DNA from 2 places in the Variovorax ureilyticus genome. Region 2 is predicted to be linked to the other one. Evidence: riboswitches for the same ligand, from Rfam matches in the RefSeq annotation. Region 2 holds a riboswitch; the other holds the start of a gene.
The links. A riboswitch is a leader RNA that binds a small molecule or an ion and turns the genes downstream of it on or off. The one in region 2 is predicted to bind glycine.

Region 1: it holds a riboswitch for glycine, as region 2 does, so the genes downstream of both, gcvT (glycine cleavage system aminomethyltransferase GcvT) here and WKW77_RS10780 (D-amino acid dehydrogenase) in region 2, are expected to answer to the same signal.

The regions. Positions count from the first base shown of each region.
Region 1 covers NZ_JBBKZU010000003.1:405,723-414,741, forward strand. The annotation lists gene gcvP (aminomethyl-transferring glycine dehydrogenase) at 1-813, opposite strand, end outside; gene gcvH (glycine cleavage system protein GcvH) at 869-1,246, opposite strand; gene gcvT (glycine cleavage system aminomethyltransferase GcvT) at 1,289-2,488, opposite strand; glycine riboswitch at 2,503-2,622, opposite strand; glycine riboswitch at 2,635-2,733, opposite strand; gene WKW77_RS09390 (ABC transporter permease/substrate-binding protein) at 2,755-4,287, opposite strand; gene WKW77_RS09395 (alpha/beta fold hydrolase) at 4,426-5,214, shown strand; gene WKW77_RS09400 (ROK family protein) at 5,236-6,321, shown strand; gene WKW77_RS09405 (dienelactone hydrolase family protein) at 6,323-7,012, opposite strand; gene WKW77_RS09410 (phospholipase D-like domain-containing protein) at 7,078-8,457, opposite strand; gene WKW77_RS09415 (glutathione S-transferase family protein) at 8,454-9,019, opposite strand, start outside.
Region 2 covers NZ_JBBKZU010000004.1:122,576-131,594, reverse strand. The annotation lists gene WKW77_RS10800 (MFS transporter) at 1-843, opposite strand, end outside; gene WKW77_RS10795 (hypothetical protein) at 870-1,712, opposite strand; gene WKW77_RS10790 (helix-turn-helix domain-containing protein) at 1,838-2,572, shown strand; glycine riboswitch at 2,718-2,825, shown strand; gene WKW77_RS10785 (FAD-dependent oxidoreductase) at 2,904-4,145, shown strand; glycine riboswitch at 4,181-4,284, shown strand; glycine riboswitch at 4,285-4,391, shown strand; gene WKW77_RS10780 (D-amino acid dehydrogenase) at 4,480-5,793, shown strand; gene WKW77_RS10775 (FIST signal transduction protein) at 5,754-7,022, opposite strand; gene WKW77_RS10770 (PhaM family polyhydroxyalkanoate granule multifunctional regulatory protein) at 7,063-7,827, opposite strand; gene WKW77_RS10765 (copper chaperone PCu(A)C domain-containing protein) at 7,911-8,819, opposite strand; gene WKW77_RS10760 (TonB-dependent receptor) at 8,851-9,019, opposite strand, start outside.

The DNA of each region.
Region 1 (9,019 bases), on a different contig from region 2:
GTCCCACTCGCCGGGCGGCGTCAGCATGGTGAGCGCCAGCAGGTCGGCCGCGACGCAGAAGGCGGCGTCGAACTGGTGCGCATGGCCCGCGAGGGGCCGCAGGTCGTGCACATGGCCTGTCGTGGCGGGGTACTGCGCGAGCACGCCGAAGAACTCGCAGCTCGCCATCAGGTGCGGCAGGGTTTCGGAGATGGTGCTCACCCGCACCTCGATGCCGAGCGGCGCGGCGCGGGTCTTGATGACCTCGATGGTCTGCGGGTGGCAGTCGCCCGAGACCAGGAAGACGTTGCTCTTGCTCTTCACGCTGCGGCGCGCGAGCGTCATCGCCTCGGCCGCGGCCGTCGCTTCGTCGAGCATCGACGCGTTGGCGATCGCCATGCCCGTGAGGTCGCACACCATGGTCTGGAAGTTGACCAGCGCTTCCATGCGGCCCTGCGAAATCTCGGCCTGATAGGGCGTGTAGGCGGTGTACCAGGCCGGGTTCTCCAGCACGTTGCGCAGGATCACGCCGGGCGTGTGCGTGCCGTAGTAGCCCTGGCCGATGTAGCTCTTCGCGACCTTGTTCTTGCCGGCGATGGCCTTGAGTTCGGCCAGCGCTTCGGCTTCCGTCACTGCCGGCGGCAGGCGCATGGGCCTGGCGCGGCGGATGGCCGGCGGCACGATGCCGTCGATCAGCTCTGCGCGCGTGGCGGAGCCGATGGCCGGCAGCATGCGCGCTTCGTCCTGGGGTTCGATTCCGACGTGGCGTGCGATGAATTCATCGGCGTTCTCGAGATCGCCGAGCGAGGGGGTGAGGGGCAGGACGGTCGACATGTCAGCGGTTCGCAAAGAGGGCAGGCAGGGCAAGGAGAGGGGCTTCCTCGGTGACTCAGCTTTCAGCCGAGAACTTCTCGTAGGCGGTTTCGTCCAGGAGTGCATCGAGCTGTGCAGGATCGCTCACGCGCACCTTGAAGAACCAGCCCCCTTCCATCGGCGCGCTGTTGGCCAGCGACGGATCGGCGCGCAGCGCTTCGTTGACTTCCGTGATCTCGCCGGAAACGGGCATGAACACATCCGCCGCCGCCTTGACCGACTCGACCACACCGGCCACCTCGCCCTGGGCGAAGGACTTTCCCACCTCCGGCAGGTCGACGAAGACCACATCGCCGAGCGCGTCCTGCGCGTGGACGGTGATGCCGACGGTGACGAGCGCCGCATCCGATTCGGTGCGGACCCACTCGTGATCCTTGGTGAACTTGGTGGTCATGAAAAATGCTCCTTGATGAAAAAACGGTGAAAGCGTGTGACTTCAGCCGCGGTAGTAGCGGGCGGGAACGAAAGGCATGGTGCTGACTTCCATCGGTACCGGCTTGCCGCGCACGATCGCCTGGATGCGCGTGCCGGGCTCGGCATAGGCGAGCGCGACGTAGCCCATGGCGATCGGCCGGTCGACCGTCGGACCGAGCAGCCCGCTGGTGACATGGCCAATGGCCGCGCCTTCGAAGGATTCGAGCGGGGTGCCGTCGCGCACCGGGATACGCTCCAGCGCGACGAGGCCCACGCGCTTGCGCTTGAGGGTGTCGTGGTCGAGATGGCCGGCCGTGCCGGTCGATGCGGTGAACTGCGCCAGGATCTTCGCGGCGCCCGGGAAGCCGCCTTCGCGCGCGCCGCCCGCGCGGCGAACCTTTTGCATCGCCCAGCCGAGCGAAGCCTCGACGGGCGTGGTGGTTTCGTCGATGTCGTTGCCGTAGAGGCACAGCCCCGCTTCGAGCCGCAGCGAATTGCGCGCGCCGAGGCCGATCGGCTTGACTTCGGGTTGCGCCAGCAGCAGCCGGGCGAGCGCTTCGGCATCGGCGGCAGCAACGGAAATCTCGAAGCCGTCCTCGCCGGTATAGCCGCTGCGGGTGACGAAGGCCGGGATATTGCCGATGCGCACTGCACCGCCGGTCATGAAGACGAACTGCTCGATGCCGGGCGAAAGCCGCGCGAGCGTCGATGCGGCCTGCGGACCCTGAAGCGCGAGCAAGGCGTGGTCGGGCATCGGCAGGACCTGGCAGCGGTGGCCGATCTTCGCGTTGATGTGCGCGATGTCGGCGGCCTTGCACGCGCCGTTGACCACGACGAACCACGAATCGTGGCCTTCGTTGAAGAACATGAGGTCGTCGAGGATGCCGCCCTCGTCATTGAGCAGCAGCCCGTATCGCTGCTTGCCCGGCGCGAGCCCGGCAACGTCGACCGGCATGAGAGTCTCGAATGCGGCCGCGGCGTCGGGACCGACCAGTCGAAGCTGGCCCATGTGCGAGATGTCGAACAGGCCGGCGGCCTCGCGTGTGTGTTTGTGCTCGGCCATCAGGCCGGCGGGGTATTGCACGGGCATCGCGTAACCCGCGAAAGGCACCATGCGCGCGCCGAGTTCCACGTGCAGGGCGTGGAGCGGCGTCTTCAGAAGGTCGTCGGTCGATGCGGAAGCCAAGGCATTCTCCAAAGGCAAAGGGGTAGTCCGATCCATGACCGGAGCCATGGGCCACCCCTGCTGTCCGCTTTACCTGAGAGATTCACCCCACGATCGAGGCTTGCTCCTTCGGTGGACGATTCCGCCATCCGTCATTGCGGGGCGGGTCGCCTCTCTCCAGCAAGGAAACGCCCGCTGGGGCGCTTCGTCAGTCCTTTTGCCTGAGCGTTCGGGCCCCTGCAATGCGGGGCCCTGCGCCTTCGGCGGCCCCGTCGCGCGAGGCTCTCTCCTGACTGGGCGAGTGTAAGGGATCGACAGTCTCCTCAGCGCCCGCGACGCATCAGGTACTCGAGGATTTCGAAGACCGCTTCGCTCAGCAGCGCCAACGCCGCGGCCGGAATCGCGCCGGCCGCGAGCAACTGGCGGTCATTGAGCGCGAGGCCGGTCACGATCCGCTCGCCGAAGCCGCCCGCGCCGATGAAGGCGGCGATGGTCGCGGTGCCGATCGCGATGGTGGTCGCCGTCCGCACGCCGGCCAGGATGGTGGGCAGCGCCAGCGGCAACTGCACCAGGCGCAGGCTTTGGCCGTGGGTCATGCCCAGCGCCGTGCCGGCCATCCGCAGCCCGGACGGCACTTCCGTCAGCCCGGTCACCGTGTTGCGCATGATGGGCAGCAGCGAATACAGGGTGAGTGCGATCAACGCAGGCAAGGTGCCGATCACGCCGACGAGCGAGATCAGGATCGCCAGCAGCGCAAGCGATGGGATGGTCTGCAGCAGCCCCGTCAGCCCGAGCACCAGCGCGCGGGCGCGCAGGCGGGGAAACACGAGGATGCCCAGGGGCACCGCGATCAGGATCGCGAGCCCGACGGAGATCGCGACCAGCAGCAGGTGCTGGCGGGCGAGGCGGCCGAAGTCCGGACCGAACAGCTTGGCGGTGAAGCCGCGCGCGGCGGTGTCGCGGGATCCTGCTGCGCCGGCCGGCGCCTGCGCCTTGGCGGGCGCGAGGAAGTCCCGCGCGATGGAGTCGAAGGCCGCGCCGTTGAGCTCGGCGCGCGCATTCATCGCGATCATGGTCCGCTCGTCGATGCGGCCTTCGAGCTTCTGCAAGGCAGCCCATGCGGCCGGCCAGCGCGTGGGCAGGTCGAGGCGGTAGAGCACGACGGCGTCGTAGCGCGGGAAGTACTGCCGGTCGTCCTCCAGCACGCGCAGGCCGAGATGGTCGATCTTCGCGTCGGTGGTGTAGATGTCCATCACGTCGATCTGCTTCGCGGCGATGGCGTCGTAGGCCAGGCCGTGGTCGAGACCGGTCGGCCCCTGCTTGAACCCGTAGCGATCGGCGAGCCCCTGCCAGCCGTCGGCGCGGCCGATGAATTCGTTCGACAGGCCCAGCTTCAGCCCGGTGTGCTTGGCAAGATCGCTCAGGGTGCGGATGCCGAGCCGGTCCGCGTCCGCCGCGCGCATCGCGAGCGCGTAGCCGTCGTTGAAGCCCAGCGGAATCGCGGCGCCCAGGCCGAGGGGGCGCAGCGCGGCGTTCATCTGCTCGAGCGTCATCGATCCGTTGCTCTTGAGGATCTCCAGCGCGATGGTCCCGGTGTATTCGGCATAGAGGTCGATGCCGCCGGAGTTCAGCGCCTCGTAGACGATGGCGGTGTTGCCGAGCCCTTGCCGCACCACGGGCTGGGACGGCAGATGCGAAGCGGCCGTCTGCGCCAGCACCTCGGCGAGGATGTACGACTCCGTGAAGCGCTTGGAACCGACGCGCATCGTTTCTTGCTGAGCGTGCGACGGCATCGCGCCCCAAAGGAGCCCCACGCAGGCAAGGGCGGCGAACCAGATGCGGCGCAGCGGCGTCATCGATCCAGTGTATCGGCCCGACCGCCTTGTGGAACAGGGGAGGGAGCGGCATAGCGTGATCGGCGCCGAGGTGTTGTCCTACAGCGGGCGGTGCGTCGGGCCGATGCTGGGTTGACAAATCTGAACGCAAACTGAAGCGTGCTCATCAATTACGTCCGCCGCGGCGAAGGCAAGCCGTTGCTGCTCGTTCACGGGCTCGGCAGCAATTGGCGATCATGGCGGACGGTGCTGAAGCCGCTGGCCGCCGAGCGCAGCGTGACAGCGATCGACTTGCCGGGTTTCGGCAAGAGTCCGTCCCTGCCCGGCGAGGTCTCGATCCGTACGATGTCCGATGCCGTCTCGCAGTTTCTGCGGGAACACGAACTGCTCGGCACCGATGCGGTGGGCAGTTCGCTCGGCGCCCAGCTGGTGCTCGAACTGGCGCGACGGGGGGGCGTGGTCGGCGCCGTGGTGTCGCTGGGCCCGTTGGGCTTCTGGGCCGGCTGGGAACGGCAGGCCTACTGGGCATCGGCGTGCTTCTGGTGGCGTATGGCGCGGCTGATGCGGCATTCGATGCCGGCGATCGCCACGCACGAATGGTCGCGCGGGCTGCTCCTCGCGCAGCTTTCGGCGCGGCCGGAGCTGCTTTCTGCTTCGCATCTGGTGGAGGAGATGCGCAGTTGCGCTGCTTCGGCATCGTTCGGCGCGATGCTCGGCGGACTTGTGCGAGCCGCGCCCATGGAAGGCATCGCCGCCGGCCGTCCGGGCAAGAGGCTCGTGATCGGGTGGGGCCGTTCCGACCGGATCTGCCTTCCCCGGCAGGCCGAGCGCGCGCAGCGATTGTTCCCGGACGCGCGGCTGCACTGGTTCGAGCGTTGCGGCCACTATCCGCACTGGGATGCGCCGGAGGAAACCGCGCGCCTCATTTTGAAGACGACCGCCGATTGAACGGCGAAGGAGCGGCAAGGCATGGCCAGGCACAAGCACCGCAAGCGCACCGGCGACCACCATCCGCTGCCCGACGTGCATGGCGCGCGCGAGCTGCCCTCGGTGGTGGTCGAGGGCTACAGCCTCCAGTTGCGCGACAAGGACGGTTTCGTCGGCGACCAGGCGAGCCAGACTGCGTTCCGCGAACTGCTCGAACGCTGGCGCCGACGGCGTCGCAAGAAGGGCAACGATCCGCTGGGCGGCCTGCATTCCAGGGAACTGACGAAGAAGGCGCTCGATCAGGCACTCGGCAAGAAGGCGTCGGAGGCCGCGGACGTGGTCCACGGGGTCATCGAGGAATTCGCCGAGGAACTGGCCTGGGTGACCGAGCGCTTCATGCACCATCCGTCATGGAAGGGGGTGGAGCGAATCGTGATCGGCGGTGGCTTTCCGGAGAGCGATGTGGGGGAACGGGCGATCCTGCAGACCTCGGCCCTGCTGGAGGACATGGGGATCTCCGTGCAACTGGGCCGCATCAGCCACGAGACCGACGACGGCGGCCTGCTCGGATGGGTGCATCTGGTGCCGCCGCCGCTGCTCAAGGGGCACGACGCGATCCTCGCGCTCGACATCGGCGGCACCAACGTGCGCTGCGGCATCGTCAAGACGCGCAGGCGGCGTGCACGCGACCTGTCGAAGGCCAAGGTGATCCACCGCGAGAAGTGGCGCCACGCCGACGACGGGCCCAGCCGCAAGGTGCTGGTCGACCGCCTGGTGGAGATGCTCGAAGAGCAGATGCGCTACTGCGGCAGGAAGGGCATCCGCCTCGCCCCTTTCATCGGCATCGGCTGCCCGGGTCTGATCCGCAAGGACGGATCGATCGCGCGCGGCGCGCAGAACCTGCCCGGCGACTGGGAGAGCGAGAACTTCCACCTGCCGAGCCGGCTGTGCAAGCGGATCCCGACGATCGGCGGGGAGCCGACCGTCGTGCTCATGCACAACGACGCGGTCGTGCAGGGCCTGAGCGAGCTGCCCTTCATGCGCGACGTGAAGCGCTGGGCCGTGCTGACCATCGGCACGGGCCTCGGCAACGCGAGCTACTGCAACAAGGCGGCGAAGGCCTCCTGAATCAGCCCGCCAGCTCCTTGCCGAAGAAGCGCAGTGTCCGGTCCCACGCGAGTTGCGCCCAGACCGCGTCGTACTGCGTGATCGGGATGCGTCCCGGCCCTTGCGCGGTTTCGTTGGCGAAGGCGTGATGCGCCAGGTAGCGGTGGCCTTCGTAGCGCACGCCCGCGCCGCGGAGCTTTTCTTCGAGCGCATCGACGCCGGCGATCGCGAAGGCCTCGTCCTGCGTTGCCCAGTGCGCCATCACCGGTGCCTTGATCTTCGAGGCGTCGACGTATTCGAGCGGGGGGTAGCCGTACCAGACCACGCCGGCATCGGCTTCGGGCGCCATGGTCAAGCCCAGCACCGTGAGTGCACCGCCCATGCAGTAGCCGGTGACGCCCACCTTGCCGCCGCGCGCCTTCAGGTATTGGACGGCGCCGCGAACGTCCTGCGATGCGGCGTCGCCGAAGTTCAGGCCCGTCATCAGGTGATGGGCTTCCTCGGCCTCGACGGTGGACTTGCCGCGATAGAGGTCGGGCACCAGCGCCGTGAAGCCCGCATTGGCGAAGCGGTCCGCCACGCCGCGGATCTGGTCGTTGATGCCCCACCATTCCTGGATCACCACCACCGAGCCGACCGCCTTGTCGGCCTCGGCCAGATAGCCGTTGACGCTGCCGCCGTCGGGGCGCTTGAACTGCACGACATTTCCCATGGAGATCTCCTGAGGTTGATTGGTGTTTCGGTCGACGAGGGGCGAGAAGTATCGGCCATGAAGGCTCAGAGCTGGAAGGCGATGGTCAGCAACAACCCTTCGGCCACGTCACGAATCAGGCCCGGCTGGCGCGCCCGGTAGGTGTCGCCGGCCGAAGCCGTGGTTTCGATCCATTGCGCGAGCCAGTCGACCTGCGAGTGGCCGTAGAACACCACCGCCGCCTCGTGATTGATGAGCAGGCTGCGCATGTCGAGGTTGATCGAGCCGCACAGTGCGAGGTCATCGTCCACCACGACCGCCTTGGCGTGGGCCATGAAAGGCAGCATGCGGAAGATGACGCCGGCGCGCGTGAGATCGCGCATGGCTCTTGCGCGAACGAAGTCGGCGAGCCGGTGGTTCGATTGCGCGGGGATGGCGATCGTGACCTGCACGCCGCGCCGGGCGGCGAGGCGCAGTGCATCGCGCAGGCCGTCACCCGGCACGAAGTAGGGCGTGATCGCGAGCACGCGGTGTTCGGCGCGGAAACAGGCATCGATGAGCAGCGCCTGCGCGGTGTCTTCGGTCTGGTCCGGCCCGCTTGGCAGAAGCTGCGCGAATTCGCCTTCCACGTGAACGTCGCCGGCGGCCACTTCGCGCGGCTTGCGGCCGCGCACCGAGGACCAGTCATGGTCGAACTGCCGCGCCGCCGCCGCTGCGACGCTGCCTTGCAGGTCGAATGAAAGATCCCGCCAGGGCACCGGATGGTCGTCGTTGCCGGTGAAGTATTCGCCCGCGAGGTTGCGGCCGCCGGACCACAGCCATTGGTCGTCCGCGATGGTGAACTTGCGATGGTTTCGCAGGTTTCGCGGCCCCGTCCGGCGCAGACTGAAGATGGGGCGGAACACCGCGATCTCGGCGCCCGCGTCGCGCAGCGTGTCGAAGTGCGATCGCGGCAGCGACAGCGCGCCGAAGCCGTCGAGCAGCACGCGGACCTTCACGCCGTCGCGGGCGCGCCGCGCCAGCCGGTTGATGACGTCATGGCCGAGCGCGTCGTCGCCGATGATGAAGGTGCAGATGTCCAGACGAACCCGCGCGCCTTCGACCACCTCGAAGAGCGCATCGCGCGCCGCCGCGCCGTCGGAGTGGAAGCGCACTGCGCACGGCCCCGGCGGGGCGAGGCCGAAGCTCTCGACCAGGTCGGCCGCCCAGTGGCCGGCCGGATTCGCCCGCGGCGGCCGCGGCGAACCGGCCGGGCGCAGCTTGCGCTGGCCGAACAGCAGGTACATCGGGAGGATGACGTACGGCATCAGCGCGAGCCCCATCACCCAGGCGATGGCGGTGGAAGGCGCGCGCTGCTCGCGCTTGGCGCGGCTGGTCAGCACGTAAACCAGCAATGCGAAGGTGACGACCAGCAGATGCTGCGACGGTGAGGGCAGCCAGTCGAGCCAGTCGTCGATGCGGTTCACGTGCGAAGAAGCTTTTGCAGGAAGACCGGCACCGCGTGTTGGTTGTCCACGAGGAACTTCATCATCGTGCCCACGACCTCCTGCACCGGCGCCCGTGCGCCGACGCGGTCGCGCCAGGCGACCAGCCGCGGCGTGGCGTGCGTCATACCTGCGCCCTTGCGGTCGGCAAACACATGGGCCATGTAGAAGGCGATATCGGCGTAGGAGTAGGGGCCCGCGAGGTAGTCACGGTCGGCCAGCAGGGCTTCCATCTCTTCGTGGAAGCGGGCGCAGGCCGCACAGGCCGCGACGGCTGGAGGGCTCTGCATGTCGTGCTGGAGACCGAATAGCTTCACCACGTGCGGGAAGAAGACCTCGTCGGACTTGAGTTCGATCTGGCGGGCCCAGGCGCGGTCGGCGAGGGCAGCGGGCCAGAGCGGCGGGACGGGAAAGCGGTCTTCGAGGTACTCGAAGATCTGGGTCGAATCGAACAGCTCGACGCCGCCGTCGATCAGCACCGGCACCTGCCGCTTGGGGTTGACGCGCAGGACCTCCGGGTGCTTCGGCTCGTAGTTGTCGTCGC
Region 2 (9,019 bases):
GGCCACCTGTTCGTCGCCGTGCAGCACCTCCTTGGCGAAGCTCGGGAACTGGCTCAGAAAGGTCGCGCCGAAGAACCACATCCACGAGATGCCGAGCAGCGAGCGGAACACCACGACGTTGCCGTGCGCGAGCTTGAGATTGCGCCAGGTTTCGCTGACCGGGTTCCAGTTGATCTGCAGCCCCGGATCGGTGGCCGGCGCGGCCGGAATCGCCTGCGCCACCGCGCGCCCGGCCAGCGCCAGCAGCACGCAGGCCGCCGCCACCGAGGTGTGCCCGATCCCGGGCACCGCGACCAGCAGGCCGCCCGCGACCTGGCCGAGCAGGATGGCGACGAAGGTGCCCATCTCGACCATGCCGTTGCCACCGGTGAGTTCGCGCGAATCCAGCACTTGCGGCAGATAGGCGAACTTGACGGGCCCGAACAGCGTGGAATGCAGCCCCATCAGGAACACGCATGCCAGCAGCACCACGGCATCGGCGCGCATGAAGCCCCACGCGGCGATGAGCATGATCACGATCTCGATGTTCTTGACGAAGCGGATCATCTTCGTCTTGTCGAACTTGTCGGTGAGCTGTCCGGCGGTCGCGGAGAACAGCAGGTAGGGCAGGATGAAGAGCGCGCCGATCACCAGCCCCGCCATGGCCGGCGGCATCCAGTTCAACTGGAGCTGGTAGGTCACCATCACGGTGAACGCGAACTTGAAGAGGTTGTCGTTCGCCGCCCCGGCGAACTGCGTCCAGAAGAACGGCGCGAAGCGCCGCTGCCCCAGCAGCGCGAACTGGTTGGCATGCGCCTCGGCGTCGAGCCCGGCGGAGGATGATGCGTTGGCGGTCGTTGTCATTCGCAATGCCTGGTTGGCGGCCTTCCTCATGCCGTCACGGTGACGGCGCCCGGATTGTGCCGCAGCGTCTGACGGCCGATGGACTGAAGCGCGTGCAGCACCGGCAACGCGGCCAGCGCGGCCGTCAGGTGCTTGAGGCTGTGACCCGAAATCAGGTGATGGGTGGCCTCGAAGATCGCGTGGTCCGCGAGTTCGAAGAGCTTCGCGAGGGCATAGAAGAAGATCACCCAGCCCAGACGGAGCCCCACTGCGCCGCTTGTCGGCCGCGCGAACGACAGCAGCGCGACCAGGGCCATGCCGCCGAACTGCACCAGCGCCCAGGGAAGCGCGTTGCCGGTCTCGTGGCACACCGCGGCGGCCAGCAATCCGCCGATCAGCGTGAACCATGCAGCGGGCCATCCGGCGCGGGCGCTCACCCGCTCGCAGGTTGCGAAGCCGATCAGGCCCGCGAACGCGACGGCCATACCGGCACGATCCGCGGCCAGTCGCACGCTGTCGGGCTGCAGGTGATAGAAGGCAGAGCCGAGCGCAGTCAGGATCAGGCCCGCGAAGAACATCCAGGCGCAATCGAGGGTGTTCACCGGCTGGTGCCATCCGGCATGCTGCACCGGCGCGGCGTCCAGTGCTTCCTCGTGCGCGCAGTCGAGCCAGCGGAGCCAGCGCAGGCCCCAGATGCCGATCGCGGCGAAAGGCAGGTTGCTCAGCACGTCCATGGCGTTCGGCACGGCGCCCCAGGCCTGCTCGTCGGCGAACGGCGCGCCGGCAGGGGCGGAAACGGGAATCGCCGGCCCGGCGATTGCGGCCAGCAGAAGCAACGCGAACAGCGACAGGAGGCAACGTTCGCGATTCGAGAGGGACGAGAGCGACATGGCGGACTCCAACAGATAACTCGATGGGCGCAATCTAGGTTGCCAACCCTCTCCATGGCATCGAAAATCGATACGGAGCACTTATCCACCACCACCGGTATCGCCGGGCTATACCCTCCTCTCCCATGAGTACCACCGTCGACCTGGTCGTCGCTCTCAAGAACGAACTCAAGAATGCCCGCATGACCTACGCGGATCTCGCCAAGTCGCTCGACATGGCCGAATCCAGCGTCAAGCGGATGCTCGCCAAGGGTGACATGCCGCTCACCCGGGTCGACGCCATCTGCCGCGCCCTGAAGATCGACTTCGCCGAACTCGCGCGCCGCGTGGCGGATTCGCAGCCGCTGCTCAAGGAACTGACGCTGGAGCAGGAACAAGCGGTGGTCAAGGACAAGAAGCTGCTGCTCGTCGCGATCTGCGTCCTGAGCCAATGGACCCTGGAACAGATCGTCGCGGCCTACCGCATGACCGAGGCCGAGTGCATCGGCTACCTCGCGCAGCTCGATCGCATCGGCATCATCGAACTGCGCCCGCTGAACCGGTATCGCCTGAAGCTCGCGAAGACCTTCCGGTGGCGTCCGCACGGGCCGGTGATGGATTTCTTCCGCGAGAACGTCGTGCTCGACTACTACCGCGGCGGCTTCGACGGCCCGTCGGAAGGGCTGCTACTGGTGCACGGCTCGATCAGCAAGTCGCTCGCGCCCGCTTTTCTGGATCGCCTCCAGCGCGTCGCCCAGGACTTCGCCCAGCAGCATCAGACCGACCAGAAACTGTCACCGAAAGAGCGCGAGGGCTACACCCTTCTGCTTGGAATGCGCAACTGGGAGTTCGAACTTTTCACCCGTCTACGCAGGAATTGACCTACGCCAGAAAAAGACAGAAACCGGTTTCCTCGATAAAATTCGGCGGGCAGAAAAGCGGACGGCACCCGTCCCACCGGTGGCGCAATCTCCCATGAACGCTCAGGTGAACCGCAGCGCGGTTCGTTGACTGCCCCCTTTTTAGACAACGCCGACTGGAGAGACGCCGCACCGACGCGGCGCACCGAAGGAGCAAGTCCGCTGCATGCCGCAGCCGATGAATCTCTCAGGTACAAGAGACAGAGGGAGCGGCGATCTGAACCCCCGGTCCGACGCTCCGCACAGTGAGTACTCGCCCCGGCCGTTCATGCCCTCCCAAAAGGATTCGGACATGCGCGTGGTAGTACTCGGCGCCGGCCTGCACGGCGTCACGACGGCCTATTACCTCCAGCAGCTCGGTCACGAGGTGATCGTGATCGATCGCCATGCGACGCCGGCTGCCAAGGCCCGGGGCCGGATTCCCTCCCCCGAAGGCACTGCGGCGCCCGACACCGGCCACGTATCGTTGCCGACGAAGCCGGCGCCAGGTCCCTGGTCGCGCCTTCGGGCCTTCGTGCGTCGTCGTTTCGGGAAGCTGCTCGACCGCGCGGCGATGCCTCCCGGAAGCAATCCGCTCGATCACCTGGTCCGCCTGGCCGCCTACAGCCGCCGGAGCGCCCTCGCGCTGCGCGATGAATCCGGCATGCCGCAGCGCCCGCGCTCGACCGGTCATATGACCGTCTACACCGATGCCAAGTCGTTCCGGGGACGCATCGAACGGGCCCCGCATTGGTCGGAACTGGGCTGCGAGGACCGCCTGCTGTCGGCCGACGAGGCGATCGGGTTGGAGCCATCCCTGCATCTCTTGGGCGGCCGACTGGCTGGCGCGACCTACTCGCCCGACGATCCGGCGCGCGACCCTTCGCAGTTCGCGGCAGGCATCGTCTTCCTGTGCCGCGCGGCAGGCGTGCGCTTCATGATGAAGCACACCGTGGTCTCGCTGAAGGAGCGCGACGGCCGCATCGACCACGTCGAGCTGCTGGATGCACAGGGTCAGCCGATGATCGTGCGTGCGCAGTCCTATGTGCTGGCGCTCGGCGCATCGAGCGTGCTGCATGCCGAGCACCTCGGCATCGACATGCCGCTGCGCTTTGTGCGCGAGTACGTGGTCACGTTGCCGACCAAGGATCTCTCGATGGCGCCCCGCATCGCGCTGCACGACCGCCAGGGCAAGCTGCGCATCCGGCGGGTGGAGAACGCCGGCGGCCACCACCTGCGCATCACCTCCACGGTCCGCGTCTCCGATGACGAGGAGAACGAACCCGATTCGGACCGCTTCGATGCAATCCTTCGCCGCGTCGAGACCCTCTTTCCGGGCGTGGTCGACACCAGCCGCGCGTCGCTCGAAACCGCGATGCACGCGGTCAGCAGCAACCGCCTGCCGATGATCGGCAAGACGCGGCTGCCCAACCTTTTCCTCAATACGGCCCCCGGCACGCCGAGCTGGACGAACGCGCTCGGCGCGGGCAAGTCCATCGCGCGCATCGTGAGCGGCTTGCGGCCCGAGCTCGATTTCGCGTTCCGCGGCCTGTAGACCTGTAGCCGGCGCGCGGCGAAGTCCCTACAATCGCCCCACTTGCAGGAGAGCGGGCCGCGAAGGCGGCCCCACCGAAGGCGCAAACTCCCATAAACGCTCAGGTCGGCTCGCAACGGGCCCGTACTGCAATCGACTGTCAGAGCCGTCTGGAGAGCCATCACGCCATGTGATGCACCGAAGGAGCAAGCCCTGTTGCGGGTGCAACGGGTGAATCTCTCAGGTACCGAGGACAGGGGGAGCGGCAACTTGGACGCGAGAGTCCGGTTGCTTTTCTTTTTTCACAGCACCGGTTTCCATTCGTCCAAGCGCTGCAACCTCAAAGGGTTCTGAAATGCGCGTGATCGTTCTTGGCGCCGGCCTGCTCGGCGTGACCTCAGCCTACTACCTCCAGCAGCTCGGCCACGAAGTGACCGTGATCGACCGGCAGGCCACCCCGGCCGCCGAAACCAGCTTCGCCAACGGCGGCCAGATCTCGGTGAGCCACGCCGAGCCGTGGGCCAATCCCAGCGCACCGCTCAAGGTGCTGCAATGGCTCGGCAAGGAAGACGCGCCGCTGCTCTTCCGTCTGCGCGCCGACATGCGGCAGTGGCTCTGGGGACTGCAGTTCCTGCGCGAATGCTCCCCGGCGCGCACCCGCCACAACATCGAGCAGATCGTGCGCCTGGGCACTTATAGCCGCGACACGCTTCAGCAACTGCGGCGCGACACCGGCATCGGCTACGAACAACGCACCCAGGGCATCCTGCACTTCTATACGAACCAGAAGGAATTCGATGGCGCGCTCGAGCCGGCCGAGCAGATGCGCGCCCTCGGTTGCGAGCGCCGCGTGATTTCGGCCGACGAGGCCGTGGCACTCGAGCCTGCGCTGGCTCACATGCGCCCGCAGCTCGCCGGCGCCACCTACACCGCCGAAGACGAATCGGGCGATGCGAACCGCTTCGCGCGCGAGCTCGTCAAGCTCGCCGAAGCCGCTGGCGTGCGCTTTCTCATGAGCCACACCGTGACCGCGCTGCGCGAAGCCGGCGGCACCATCGATCACGTCGAAGCCACCGACAGCGAAGGCCGCTTCCAGCGCATCCGCGGCGACGCCTACGTGCTCGCGATGGGCTCGCTCAGCCCGCTCTACGCAGCGCCGCTGGGCATCCGCCTGCCGATCTATCCGGCCAAGGGCTACTCGGTCACGATGCCGGTGATCGATCCCACGAAGGCGCACCAGGTCTCGCTGACCGACGATGAGTTCAAGCTCGTCTTCTCGCGCTACACATCGGCCAACGGCGACCGCCTGCGCATCGCCGGCACTGCGGAGCTGAACGGCTACGACCGCGACCTCAACCGCGTGCGCTGCGAAGCGATCGTGCGTCGGGTGGAGCAGCTCTTCCCCGGCGCGGGCGATGCATCGAAGGCGCAGTTCTGGACCGGCCTGCGCCCCGCGACGCCGAGCAACGTGCCGCTGATCGGCGCGACCAAGCTGCCGAACCTGTTCCTCAACACGGGCCACGGCACGCTCGGCTGGACGCACGCGTGCGGCTCCGGAAAGTCGATCGCGCGCATCGTGAGCGGGCTCGCGCCCGAGGTGGATTTCGCGTTCACCGGGCTGCGTGCCGCTCAGTCGCCGGCCGTGAAGACCGTCAGCACGCCGGTGTAGCCGTAGAGGTGATGCCGCGCGATCTCGCCGGCGGCGAAAAAGCCGACGAGCGGCACGTCGCCAAGCGCGTGGCGCACGATCTGCAACTCGGCGTTCGGCGCGCCGAAGTGCGGCCCCCCACGGCCCGAGCAGCTCACGTACACCGCACCTGCGACGCGGCGCGCCGGATGCGGCCCCGCACCGGTTTCATCGCCGGCGACCGCGCGCGCGGTGGCGAGCGTCTGCTCCTCGGGCTCCAGTTCCTCGCGGATCTCGGCACAGACGCGCATGAGATCGGCGCGCGCGGCCTGCGCGTTGCGTCGGCAGAAGGACATGAGCATGCCGGGCTCGACGACGTCCGCGATCGCCACGCCGCGCCGGGTCGGATCGAGGCCGATGATGTGCCGCACCCGCACGTCGGAACCCAGATCGCGCGTGCGGCGAACACGATCGGTGCCGGCTTCCGCGAGGCCCACCAGCGTGGCGCGGACTGCGGCGATGGCCTGCTCGGGCTCGTCGAGCGACACGTGCAGATCCTCCAGCAGCACGTCGAGGGCCGGCCGGCCATCGAGCTTGAGCAGCAGGTTGCCGTCGGCCTCCGTGATCTCGCGTTCCTCCGACACCGGCTGGCAGCCCTGCGTGACGCGCGACACCAGTCGCACGCCTTCGCCGAACACCACGCCTGAGAGGCCGCCAGAAAACACCCCGCCGTGCGCGCCGTGGCCCGGGATGTTGCCGTTGCCGCCGACAGCGAACTGCAGCGAGCCGGCACGGCCAGACGAGAGGCCACCGAAGAGATAGCCGGTATCGGTGCGCTCCGCCATCTCGGCGATCAGCTCGGCGAGCTCGGGCGTGTGCGGGTCGGCATGGACGAGTGCCGTGTGCGCCGAGAAGCCGCTCATCTCGGTGCTCGCGAGCGGCGCCACGCCGGAGAACACCCGGTACTGGTCGCTCGGCAGCTCGCAAAGCATCACGCTGAGGGCCGGCTCGTCGAAATATTCGGCGTTGTTGGCCGAGACGCCGACGCCCACCGTGCCGGACCAGTCGGTCACCTCGGGCAGTTCGGCGCCCAGGTGATCAAGGATCTCCTGCGCATCGGCCGAATAGTGGTCGGTGATGTAGAGCAGGCCCAACGTCGGCGACTGCGCGTAGTCGGGCAGCGCCATCTGTGCCCGAAGTTGCGCGAGCACCAGCCCTGCGGCCATGCGCCATTGCGGATGGGTGGCGTGGCCCGAGGGAAACATCTTCATGGGCACGGCTTTCGCTGCGGGAAGGGATACGGTGCCGGCTTCAGCGCGCCCGCTTGCGCGCCGGAGCCCGCGTCTTGCCGGCAGCGGCGGCACGCTGGCCGCCGGCCGACGCCTTGCTCTCCGCGGAAGCCGGCTGCTTGGCCGATTTGGCTGCCGGCGCCTTTCGCGTCGCCGCGCCGGTGGCCGGCTGGGCTATCACGGGCATCTTCAACTGTGAAGCTTCCTGCAGGGCTGCGCTGGCGATCTGCTGGAATTGCTGCGTGAGCGCCCCCCACCATTGCAGCGGGTCGACCACGCCCGCTTCCTCGGCCGCAGCGTCGCCGCCGTTGCCGCGCGTGCGCCGGGAGGGCTTCGCGGTCGCGGGGGCTTCCGCTTCTTCCGCTTCTTCCGCTTGTTCCGCTTCTTCTGCTTCAACGACCGGTTCGGCCTTCTTCGGCTCCGGCTTGGGTGCGGGTGCCGCCGCGGGCTCGGACGCAGCCATCGCCTGCCGCGTGAAGACGCTCGCGAGATCCTCCATCTGCACGTTCATGCCGCGCAGGGTCGACAGCGTCATCTTCTGCACTTCGAGCGCCTGGATGGTGGCCTTGAGCGCATGCCCGTTCTGCTCGAGCCAGAACTGCACGGTCTTGAGCTCCTGGATGCGCTTGTCGACTTCTTCGACGCTGAGTGTCGGGGCGACCCAACTCGCGAGACTCGGCATGCCGGGCGTCGCGCCCGCTGCCGCGCTTCCGCTGGCCAGGTTCTTGAGGAAATCGAATCCGGGAACGAACTGGCTGAAGGCGAAAGGCTTGCTCGTGTCGCTCATGAAGGGCCTCGGGACGAGAGTTGTTGTGCGGCCAGCTTACTCCAAGGCGGCCGCGTTTTGGGCGGCCCGCGCCGCCCTGTCCGTCAATGCTTGTGCTCGCCTGCCGCGGCCGCGCCGGAGGCCGTCTGAACCGGCACCTTGAGCTCGAGCGAGCTCCTCTGGCCCTTCGCGTCTTCGAAGAGCAGCGTCAGCGGAACGCTCGTTCCATTGACGAGCGGCTGCTTCAGATCCATCAGCATCAGGTGGTAGCCGCCGGGCTTGAACTCGACTGTCTGGCGCGCGGGCAGTTCCAGGCTCGGCAGGCCGCGCATGCGCATGGTGTCGCCTTCCATCTTCATCTCGTGGACTTCGGCGACGCCCGCCGCAGGCGTGGAAGCGCCGACGAGCCGGGCACCCGAGGGCGCGCTGAGCTTCATGAAAGCGCCGGTGCCGCTTTGGCCGGGCACGGAAGCACGGATCCACGCATCGCGCACATCGACCGGCGCGACGCCGGCTGCCAGCACGTCGAGCCGCGCGGCCGGGCTGTCGAGGCCGGCGGTGGAGGTGCCGCTGGCGGGAACCTGCGCCCAGTCCGAGCTGCCCGTGTCGCAGTCCTGCAGCACCTTGAACCACAGCACGCCCGGCGTGGCGGGCAGCTTGCCGCGCAGCACGAATTCCGCGCGCTCGCCGGTGGGCAGCGCGGCCTGGGCGTTCTCCGCCTTCCAGCGCACTTCGCCGCCGTTGTCGCCGGCCGGCGGTGCTTCGAGCTTCCAGCCCTTGCGCGCCTGCGCGTCGGTGAAGGCAAAGCCCTTGGGCAGGCGAACGGTGATGCCGGTGGTGCTTTTCGCGCCCTGGCAGGCATGGCCGACGCGGAAAGCCGCTTCGTACTCGCTGCCGGCGGTGGCGCCGCCCGGCGGCAGGCTCACATGGGCGAAGGCGCTGCCGGTCCAGGCGAACACGATGCAGGCGGCGAGCCGGCGAAGCGGGAAGGAGGCGTTCATGGAGGTGTTCATCGGAGACTTTCGTGAAGTGTTGTATGTCGGGTCAGAGGTCGTAGCGAAGTTCTGCGGTGTAGGTGCGCTGCGGATACGGGTGGAAATTCCAGTACTGGTCGTTGTTGGCGTTGTCGATGCCGAAGGCCGCCGCCCAGCGGCGGTCGATCTGGTAGCGAACGCGCAGGTCGACGGTGAAGTACCTGCTCGCGCCGAAGTAG